DNA from 3 places in the Erwinia magellanica genome. Region 2 is predicted to be linked to each of the others. Evidence: predicted binding sites of a transcription regulator. Region 2 holds the regulator's gene; each other region holds the start of a gene.
What was found. Region 2 encodes CRP, which controls carbon source genes, mostly activating them, when cyclic AMP is high. Its sites were predicted from a motif close to ATGTGANNNNNNTCACAT; they were not measured.

Region 1 (3,283 bases), on a different contig from region 2:
ATTTCTAACTGAGTACGTAATTCACGCGTCAGCTGTTCCGCCTCATTACGCCAGTGGTCCAGATGGTGGAGTTTTTCCTGAGCCGCAGACAACGCGCCATGGAGCTGACGCAGTTCCAGCTCATTGTGCTTCTGTGCCTGCTGCTGGCTTTCCAGCTGTTGCTGAAGCCTGTCGCGTTCATCGCGAAGCTGACTGGCGGACTGCACCAGCAGCTGTCGCTCTGTCTCCTGTTTCGCAGAAAGTTGCTGCCCACGGAACCAGGCAATCGTCCATCCTGCTAACAGGCCTGCCAGCCCAAGACAAACACCATAGCTGATTGTTGCATCCACCCTTAATCTCCCCTGCCCTGACTTTGCTACGGAAAAGGTAGAGCCGCACTGTATGAATGTCCAGACAAAACGGCGGCAGGAAGCCTTGAAGAGTCAATTTAAGTGGGATTCTGGAAGCAGATCGGGAAACAGCGGCAGAGGGAGAAAAATGGAGAGGAGGATCACTGAGCGATCCTCCTCGGTTTCAAAGCATCAGATTAAACGGCGTGCGGCATCAACCACGATGCGTACCGCATCGCTTTCGGTTCTTTTCATCGTTTCTGCATCCGGGATCTCCTGCTGAGTCCGGTTTACAATCACGCCAGCTACCATGCCTGCGCGTAGCCCCTGGCTCGCACACATGGTTAACAAGGTGGCGGACTCCATCTCATAGTTCAGCACACCCATCTGCTGCCACTCTTTCATTGAATTCTGAAAGCGGCTCACCACGCGCCCTGAATAGGTATCGTAGCGCTCCTGGCCGGGGTAAAACGTATCGGAAGAAGCAGTAATACCAATATGCGTGGTCGCGCCTGCCGCTTTAGCCGCCTCAACTAACGCTGTGGTACAGGTGAAATCGGCCACGGCAGGGAATTCGAGGGGAGCAAAATGCAGGCTGGCCCCATCAAGACGAACTGAACCCGTGGTGACCAGTACGTCACCGACATTAATATCAGGCTGAATAGCCCCCGTGGTACCGACACGCAGGAAAGTACGCACGCCCAGCTGAGCCAGCTCCTCTACCGCGATAGAGGTGGAAGGGCCGCCGATGCCGGTGGAACAAACAATGACCGCTTTGCCATCCAGCTCTGCACGCCAGGTGGTGAATTCACGGTGTGATGCCAGATGAACCGGGTTATCCATCAATGCCGCGATTTTTTTTACCCGCTCAGGATCGCCCGGCACAATAGCCAGCGTTGCACCCTGCAAATCCGCTTTAGTTAAACCCAAATGAAAAACGTCTGAGTGTGCCATTTCAAACTCCTGTAACGGGAAAGGGGGATAAGGATCAGGCGGTAACAATAGTGCAAAATCTGGAAAATTTATGTGAGTTTAATCACTTAAGTTAATGAAACTTGCAGTGAATAAAAACTTAAATGTGATGAAGATCGCACTTAATCACTCTGTCAGCGGCAATTGCCACAACTTGTTCTGTTGGTCAGCTAATGGCAGTGTTAATGGTGAAGAGAGAAGCATCCCCTGACCCAAACGTAATCCTGGCTATAGTTAGCTGATTGCGCTAATGCATGCACGGAGAGGACAATGAAAACCGAAGAAAATATGACTCAAAAAATGAGCAATAATGGGTTCGCTCCTGCGGTATCGCCTACCGCATCGACCACGATTATCACTGACAGCGAAGCGATTTTGTCAGGCGAAACCTCCATTCCCACCCAGGGCGAAAATATGCCCGCGTTCCATGCCAAACCCCGTAATGCCAGCGGCCCGTTGCCGGTGATCCTGGTGGTTCAGGAAATTTTCGGGGTACATGAGCATATTCGTGACATCTGCCGCCGCCTGGCGCTGGAGGGCTATCTGGCCGTGGCACCGGAACTCTATTTCCGTCAGGGCGATCCTGCTGAATATAGTGATATTCCCACCCTTTTCAGTGAATTAGTCAGCAAAGTTCCAGACAGTCAGGTGCTTGCCGACCTGGATCATGTCGCCAACTGGGCATCACGCCACGGTGGTGATATGCGCAATATGGCGATTACCGGTTTTTGCTGGGGCGGCCGTATTTGCTGGCTCTATGCGGCGCACAATCCTCAGCTGAAAGCCGCCGTTGCGTGGTATGGCAAACTTGTTGGCGAGAAAACCTTAAAGCAGCCGAAACATCCCGTGGATATCGCCGTTGACCTTACTGCGCCGGTATTAGGGCTTTATGGTGGTCAGGACGAGAGTATTCCGCAGGAGAGCGTGGAGAAGATGCGTCAGGCGCTGCGTGCCGCCAACGCGAAATCGGAAATCGTAGTTTATCCCGAGGCGGGACATGCGTTTAACGCCGACTATCGCCCCAGCTATCACCAGGAGTCTGCCCAGGATGGCTGGCAGAGGATGCTTGCCTGGTTCAGGCAATATGACGTGAAGTAATAAAAAAGGGGGCGCACAGCGCCCCAACATAACAACAGAGAAATCAGGCTTCGAGTTTTCGCAGGTTTTGCGCGGCTTTAACCATATTAGCCAGCGCCTGACGGGTTTCCGGCCAGCCACGCGTCTTCAAACCGCAATCCGGATTTACCCACAAACGCTCCGTTGGAATGCGTTTTGCCGCTTTCAGCAGCAGCGCCTCTATCCACTCCACCTCTGGCACGTTTGGCGAGTGAATATCGTAAACGCCTGGCCCAATATCATTCGGATAATCAAATTCCTCAAACGACTCCAGCAGTTCCATATCAGATCGTGACGTTTCAATGGTGATCACATCCGCATCCAGCGCGGCGATGGAATCCATGATGTCGTTGAATTCGCAGTAGCACATATGGGTATGAATTTGCGTGTCATCCCGCGCCACGGCGGCGGTTAGACGGAACGCTTCTACGGCCCACTCCAGATAGGCAGCCCAGTCAGACTGACGAAGCGGCAGCCCTTCACGTAAAGCTGGCTCATCAATCTGAATGATGCCAATCCCGGCTTTCTCCAGATCTTCCACTTCATCCCGCAGTGCCAGTGCAATCTGTTTTGCGATGGTTTCACGGGTCACGTCTTCGCGGGGGAATGACCAGCAAAGGATAGTCACCGGGCCGGTCAGCATGCCTTTAACCGGTTTATCGGTCAGAGACTGCGCGTACTTCGCCCACTCAACGGTGATCGCTTCCGGACGGCTGACGTCACCAATGATTACCGGCGGCTTCACGCAGCGCGAACCGTAACTCTGCACCCAGCCGTTTTGCGTGAAGGCGAAACCATCCAGATTCTCACCAAAATATTCAACCATATCGTTACGTTCAGCTTCTCCGTGCACCAGCACGTCCAGC
Region 2 (3,283 bases):
TTGTCCGGGTGCTGGCGGGAGATCTTCTCCAGCGCCTGTAGCTGCTTATCCATCGTGAAGCGTTCAGGCAGCTTGTGATAAAGAATATCGTCAGCCAGTACGCGAAGCCGGGCGGCGATGGTTTGCGCATTCCAGCGGATCACCGCTTCAGCATGGCTCTGCTCTACCAGCTTCTGAACCTCTTCGGGCTGATGCAGGCTGACCGAAATATGTTCCTGCAAATCCAGCGCCACCTGGAACGCTCTGGTCAGGCGTTTGTGATGGTTATAGCGGGTGGCAGAGAGCATATGCATCTGCTGGTAGCAGGTAGTGATCAGATCGACAGCTTTCTGCTGCCGGGCCAGCAGTGGTGGCAGCGCCTTTTCAGGATCTGTCAGCTGGGTCAGCAGGGAATATTTGGCTTCGCAGTAGCCCGCCAGCTCGCGGTAGAGCAGGCTGAGCGTCTCCCGCATCGGCTGCTCTTTCCACAGCCAGAACCAGAACCAGTTAAAAAGGCCATACCAGATGGTGCCCAGCACGTAGAGCATTGGCGGTTCCCATATTGGCATCCGGCCAGCCAGGCTGAGGGTGAAAATAGCGGCAATCAGCGAGCCGGGCAGCAGTCGGCCATGCAGCGGGCTGATCTCACCGGTTATGCCCAGCAGCATCGTCATGGTGAAGAGAATAGCGGGTAAAGGCACCGCATGTCCGCCCAGATACTGGATCAGGAAGCTGCTGAAGGCGAACAGGCTTCCGCCGATGATCAGGCGTTTGAAGAAGCGTTTGTGAGGAGTATCAAGACCAGCGATGTTGCAACAGGCAGGCACTAAAGAGAAAAGCAGGCCCCGTTGCAGGTCACCCAGCAGCCAGCCGACAGCCACCGGTAAGCAGAGCACCAGCGTCTGGCGCAGCGCGTAGTTCACTTCAGGGTGATAGATCAGTCGACGCCACATCACTCCGTACCAAATAAAAAGGCGCAACAAGAGCTGTTGCGCCGTGGATCAGAGCCGATCAGCGTGTGCCGTAGACAACGATGGTTTTACCATGTGCTGAGATCAGGTTCTGATCTTCCAGCATTTTCAGAATACGGCCTACGGTTTCGCGTGAGCAGCCAACAATCTGCCCAATCTCCTGACGGGTGATTTTGATCTGCATCCCGTCCGGGTGGGTCATGGCGTCGGGTTGCTTCGCCAGGTTGAGCAGGGTCTGCGCAATGCGACCTGTGACATCAAGGAAAGCTAAATTGCCCACTTTCTCTGAGGTAACCTGAAGTCGACTCGCCATCTGTGCCGAGAGGCGCATCAGAATGTCAGGGTTGACCTGAATAAGCTGACGGAATTTTTTATAAGAGATTTCAGCCACTTCACAGGCTGTTTTCGCACGTACCCACGCGCTACGCTCCTGACCTTCTTCAAACAGGCCAAGTTCGCCAATGAAGTCACCCTGGTTGAGGTAAGAGAGGATCATCTCTTTGCCTTCTTCATCCTTGATAAGCACCGCTACTGCGCCTTTGACGATGTAGTAGAGGGTTTCTGCCTTTTCACCCTGATGAATCAGCGTGCTCTTGGATGGATACTTATGAATATGGCAATGTGACAGGAACCATTCAAGTGTCGGGTCTGTTTGCGGTTTGCCGAGAACCATTCGCTGTTATCCTCTGTTGTCATCGTGCCTAAATACAGGGGCAGAGTTCCCTGTCAGGCGTTGAAATAATCAAGCGTTTCCCATCAGGAAATGTATTCGGGCCTCTGTGAAAAGCCTGGCTCGTTATGTTGTCTTGTTTCGTCGTGCCTGTAGAGTACTGACGAAAATATTACAGCTTTGTTTGTAGCACAGCTTTCAGTGAGTGTCTTCTGTTGTCTCGCTTCAGCATAGTGTGAAAACTGCCACATTGCCGTTTTTCAGGCTAAAGCGTAATCTGATGTTAACTAAATGAATTAGAGGAACTTGTTATGCAGGCTCGGGTCAAGTGGGTTGAAGGGTTAACGTTTTTGGGAGAATCCTCATCGGGACACCAGGTATTGATGGATGGAAACGCCGGGGATAAAGCGCCAAGTCCTATGGAAATGGTGCTGATGGCTGCGGGTGGATGCAGCGCCATCGACGTGGTCTCTATTCTGCAAAAGGGCCGTCATAACGTAAAGGATTGCGAGGTGAAGCTCACCTCAGAGCGGCGCGAAGAGGCTCCCCGCCTCTTCACCCATATTAATCTGCACTTTATTATCAGCGGCGTCGGGCTGAGTGACAAAGCCGTCTCGCGCGCTGTCGATCTTTCGGCAGAGAAGTATTGCTCTGTGGCGCTGATGCTGGGTAAAGGGGTTAATATGACCCACAGCTATGAAGTGATCGAATTACAGGAAAAGTAGATCGCTGAGCAGGGGAGTAACGTCTGTTTACCGGGGCGTTACTCAATTTTCTTGCCCTGAATCAGACGTTTAACCAACGGCCCCATAATCAGCTCCATTGCCAGCCCCATTTTCCCGCCCGGCACCACCAGCGTATTGATATGCGAGATAAAGGATCCCTGTAGCATCGACAACAGGTAGGGGAAGTCAATATCTTCCAGCGCCTGGAAGTGGATCACCACAAAGCTTTCATCCAGCGAAGGGATAGCCCTGGCTGCAAAGGGATTGGAGGTATCCACCGTCGGCACACGCTGGAAGTTAATGTGTGTGCGCGAAAACTGCGGCGTAATGAAGTTAATGTAATCCTCCATTGAGCGCACCACTGAATCCATTACCGCTTCACGCGAATGGCCGCGTTCGCTGGTGTCACGCACCAGCTTCTGGATCCACTCCAGGTTAACGATAGGCACCACGCCTACCAGCAGATCGACATGGGCAGCCACGTTATTCTGTGGGGTCACCACGCCACCGTGCAACCCTTCATAAAACAGCACGTCGGTAGGTTCGGGCAGCGGCTGCCAGGGTGTAAAGGTGCCCGGCACCTGATTCCACGGCACCGCTTCATCATAGGTATGCAGATACTTGCGGGATTTACCGCTGCCGGTGCGGCCATACTCGGTAAAAGTTTGTTCCAGCAGCGCAAAGTCGTTGGCTTCCGGGCCAAAATAGCTGATATGGCGGCCCATATCGCGCGCCTTGCGGATCGCCATATCCATTTCAGGGCGGGTATAGCGGTGAAAGCTGTCCCCTTCCACTTCGGCGGCATGCAGGCCAAGCTGCTGAAAAATCTTTCTGAAGGCCAGGCTGGTGGTGGTGGTTCCCGCCCCGCTGGATCCCGTTACGGCAATCACCGGATGTTTGGCTGACATGCATATACCTCCCTGAGAAAAGTCGCTTCG
Region 3 (3,283 bases), on a different contig from region 2:
TTTGGTGTCGCGCTGGAACGTACCGTGACGGAGCTGCTGCAAGGCCGCAGCCTGAAAGATCTGGATGTCTTTACGCCGCCTACGTTTGACGATGAAGAGGTGGCAGAGCATGCCAATCTGGAAACACACTTTATCGATTCAAGCGGCCTTATTTCCTGGGACATGTTCAAAGATGAGGCTGACTATCCCTTTGTGGACTGGAGCTTCAGCGGCACAACCGAAGAAGAATTCGCCACACTAATGGCGATTTTCAAAGCGGAAGATCGGGAAGTTTACATTGCCGATTACCAGCATCTGGACGTTTATGCCTGCCGCATCATCGTGCCGGGGATGTCTGATATCTATCCTGCTGAAGATCTGCTGCTGGCGAATAACAGCATGGGCGCTTATCTGCGCGAAACCTTGCTCTCTCTGCCCGAAACGCAGTGGGAAAAGGAAGATTATCTGGCGCTGATCGAGCGCCTGGATGAAGATGGTCACGACGACTTTACCCGCGTTCGTGAACTGCTTGGCCTGGCGACAGGGAAAGATAATGGCTGGTATACCCTGCGCATCGGCGAGCTGAAAGCGATGCTGGCGCTGGCGGGTGGCGACCTTGACCAGGCGTTGATCTGGACAGAGTGGACCATGGAGTTCAACAGCTCAATCTTCACCCCAGCCCGCGCTAACTATTATCGCTGCCTGCAAACCCTGCTGCTGTTAAGTCAGGAAGAAGAGCGCGATCCGGTGCAATACCATACGGCATTTGTCCGCATGTACGGTCTGGATGCGGTAGAAGCGGCCTCTGCCGCCATCAGCGGTGAAGCGCCTTTCTATGGCCTGCAAACTGTTGATGAAGATCTGATGGCTTTCCCTGCTCACCAGTCGCTACTGGCTGCCTATGAGAAACTCCAGCAGGCCAAACGCCTTAACTGGAAGTAACTTCTTCAGGCGGTCGGTGCTTCATTTAGCCGACCGCCTGCCTGACTTTTTTAAAATCTTTCATCAAAAGTTAAGGAAAGGTGAATTGAAAATTCGTTTTCATAAGTTCCTTAACCTTCCAGAAACAATCAAGCCGCTAACCTTGCCTTAACAAGGCGCATCTTGTGCTTTTTTCAACTTATTTTTAGACTTTTAAAAAGTATTTATACTTTAAATATCAAAGAGATAATATCAAAACCTTACAAAACAAGGGTGTTTAACGCCCACTACTCCGAACCAATATGATCCATATCAATTTCTAACCTATACTCCTTTGTTAGTATCTCGTCGTTGACTAATTTTGGGAGTAGTTAGTGTGAAAGCTGGCAACCCGTTTGACTTAATCGTCCCGTCTGAGATGGCTAAAATAGCCGAAGAAGCTGGCGTCTATAAAGCAACTAAAAAACCCTTCACCACCTTTTTCCTGGCCATTACGGCTGGTGTCTTTATCTCCATTGCTTTTGTCTTCTATATCACCGCAACGACCGGTTCAGCGCCTACAGGGCTGACAAAACTGGCAGGCGGCATCTGTTTTTCACTGGGTTTGATGCTGGTAGTGGTCTGTGGTGCCGACCTCTTCACCTCCACCGTGCTGACCATAGTGGCAAAAGCCAGCGGACGCATCACCTGGGCTCAGCTGGCGCGTAACTGGATCAACGTTTATGTGGGCAATTTTTTTGGCGCGATGTTTTTTGTTGCCCTGATCTGGTTTGCCGGCCAGGCGATGACAGCCAATGGTGCATGGGGGCTAAATGTTCTGCAAACGGCTGACCATAAAATGCACCATACTTTTATTGAAGCGGTTTGCCTGGGCACGCTGGCCAATCTGATGGTTTGCATGGCGATCTGGATGAGTTATTCCGGCCGTACCCTTACTGACAAAATGCTGGCGATGGTGCTTCCGGTTGCGATGTTTGTCGCTAGCGGGTTTGAGCACAGCATTGCAAATATGTTTCTTATCCCGCTGGCGATTATCATCCGCGACTTCTCTGGCCCCGAATTCTGGCAGGCTACTGGCACAACGGCCGCCCAATTTTCACATCTGACCGTCAGCAATTTTATCACTGATAACCTGATCCCCGTCACTATCGGCAATATCATCGGCGGAGGGTTCCTGGTAGGACTGACCTACTGGGTTATCTATCTGCGCGACGGCGACCAGCACTGATTAAGCACCTGCGGCCCACACAGCGGCAGGAACGACAGAACTCCACGTAATTAAGGTAGGTATCAAATGAGCGAGCACAACGAAAAACAGGCTGCGGCCTGGGAAAGCTTTGTACAGGGCGAATGGCAGAACAGCGTCAACGTGCGTGATTTCATTCAGAAAAACTATACCCCCTATGAAGGTGATGAGTCATTTCTGAGTGGCGCGACTGAAGCCACTACCGCCCTGTGGGATAAGGTGATGGAAGGCATCAAGCTGGAAAACCGTACCCATGCGCCGGTAGATTTTGATACCGACCTTGCCTCCACTATCACCTCTCATGATGCGGGCTACATCGATAAAAAACTGGAAACCATTGTTGGCCTGCAAACTGAAGCACCGCTGAAACGCGCGCTGATTCCGTTCGGCGGCATCAAAATGGTTGAAGGCTCCTGTAAAGTATATGGCCGTGAGCTGGATCCAGGCCTGAAAAAAGTCTTTACCGATTACCGCAAAACCCATAACCAGGGGGTGTTTGATGTCTATACACCGGACATTCTTCGCTGCCGTAAATCTGGCATCCTGACTGGTCTGCCGGATGCCTATGGTCGTGGTCGTATCATTGGTGACTACCGCCGCGTAGCGCTTTACGGCATTGATATGCTGATGAAGGACAAATTTGCACAGTTCTCCTCGCTACAGGCTGATATGGAAAATGGCGTGAACCTTGAAGCCACCATCCGCCTGCGTGAAGAGATTGCCGATCAGCATCATGCGCTGCAACAGATTAAAGAGATGGCGGCAAAATATGGCTGCGATATCTCAGGCCCTGCTACCACTGCTCAGGAAGCGGTGCAGTGGACCTACTTCGGTTATCTGGCGGCGGTGAAGTCTCAGAACGGCGCGGCTATGTCGTTTGGTCGTGTATCAACCTTCCTGGATATCTACATTGAACGTGACCTGAAAGCGGGTAAAATCACCGAACAGCAGGCGCAGGAGTTAATTGACCACCTGGTGATGAAACTGCGTATGGTTCGTTTCCTGCGCACCCCTGAGTATGATGAACTCTTCTCCGGTGACCCGATTTGGGCAACCGAATCGCTGGCCGGTATGGGCGTTGATGGTCGTACTCTGGTCACTAAAACCAGCTTCCGCTTCCTGAATACCCTCTACACT

Region 1: the regulator CRP is predicted to act here: its motif matches at 1,406-1,423, upstream of udp (uridine phosphorylase).
Region 3: the regulator CRP is predicted to act here: its motif matches at 1,201-1,218, upstream of focA (formate transporter FocA).

Annotation. Positions count from the first base shown of each region.
Region 1 covers NZ_JBCHVC010000008.1:63,570-66,852, reverse strand. The annotation lists gene rmuC (DNA recombination protein RmuC) at 1-329, opposite strand, end outside; gene udp (uridine phosphorylase) at 522-1,283, opposite strand; gene AAH450_RS20320 (dienelactone hydrolase family protein) at 1,572-2,399, shown strand; gene metE (5-methyltetrahydropteroyltriglutamate--homocysteine S-methyltransferase) at 2,443-3,283, opposite strand, start outside.
Region 2 covers NZ_JBCHVC010000004.1:50,720-54,002, reverse strand. The annotation lists gene AAH450_RS14770 (YccS/YhfK family putative transporter) at 1-932, opposite strand, end outside; gene crp (cAMP-activated global transcriptional regulator CRP) at 991-1,623, opposite strand; gene AAH450_RS14760 (OsmC family protein) at 1,932-2,345, shown strand; gene AAH450_RS14755 (phosphoribulokinase) at 2,384-3,253, opposite strand.
Region 3 covers NZ_JBCHVC010000002.1:701,658-704,940, reverse strand. The annotation lists gene ycaO (30S ribosomal protein S12 methylthiotransferase accessory factor YcaO) at 1-921, shown strand, start outside; gene focA (formate transporter FocA) at 1,277-2,128, shown strand; gene pflB (formate C-acetyltransferase) at 2,195-3,283, shown strand, end outside.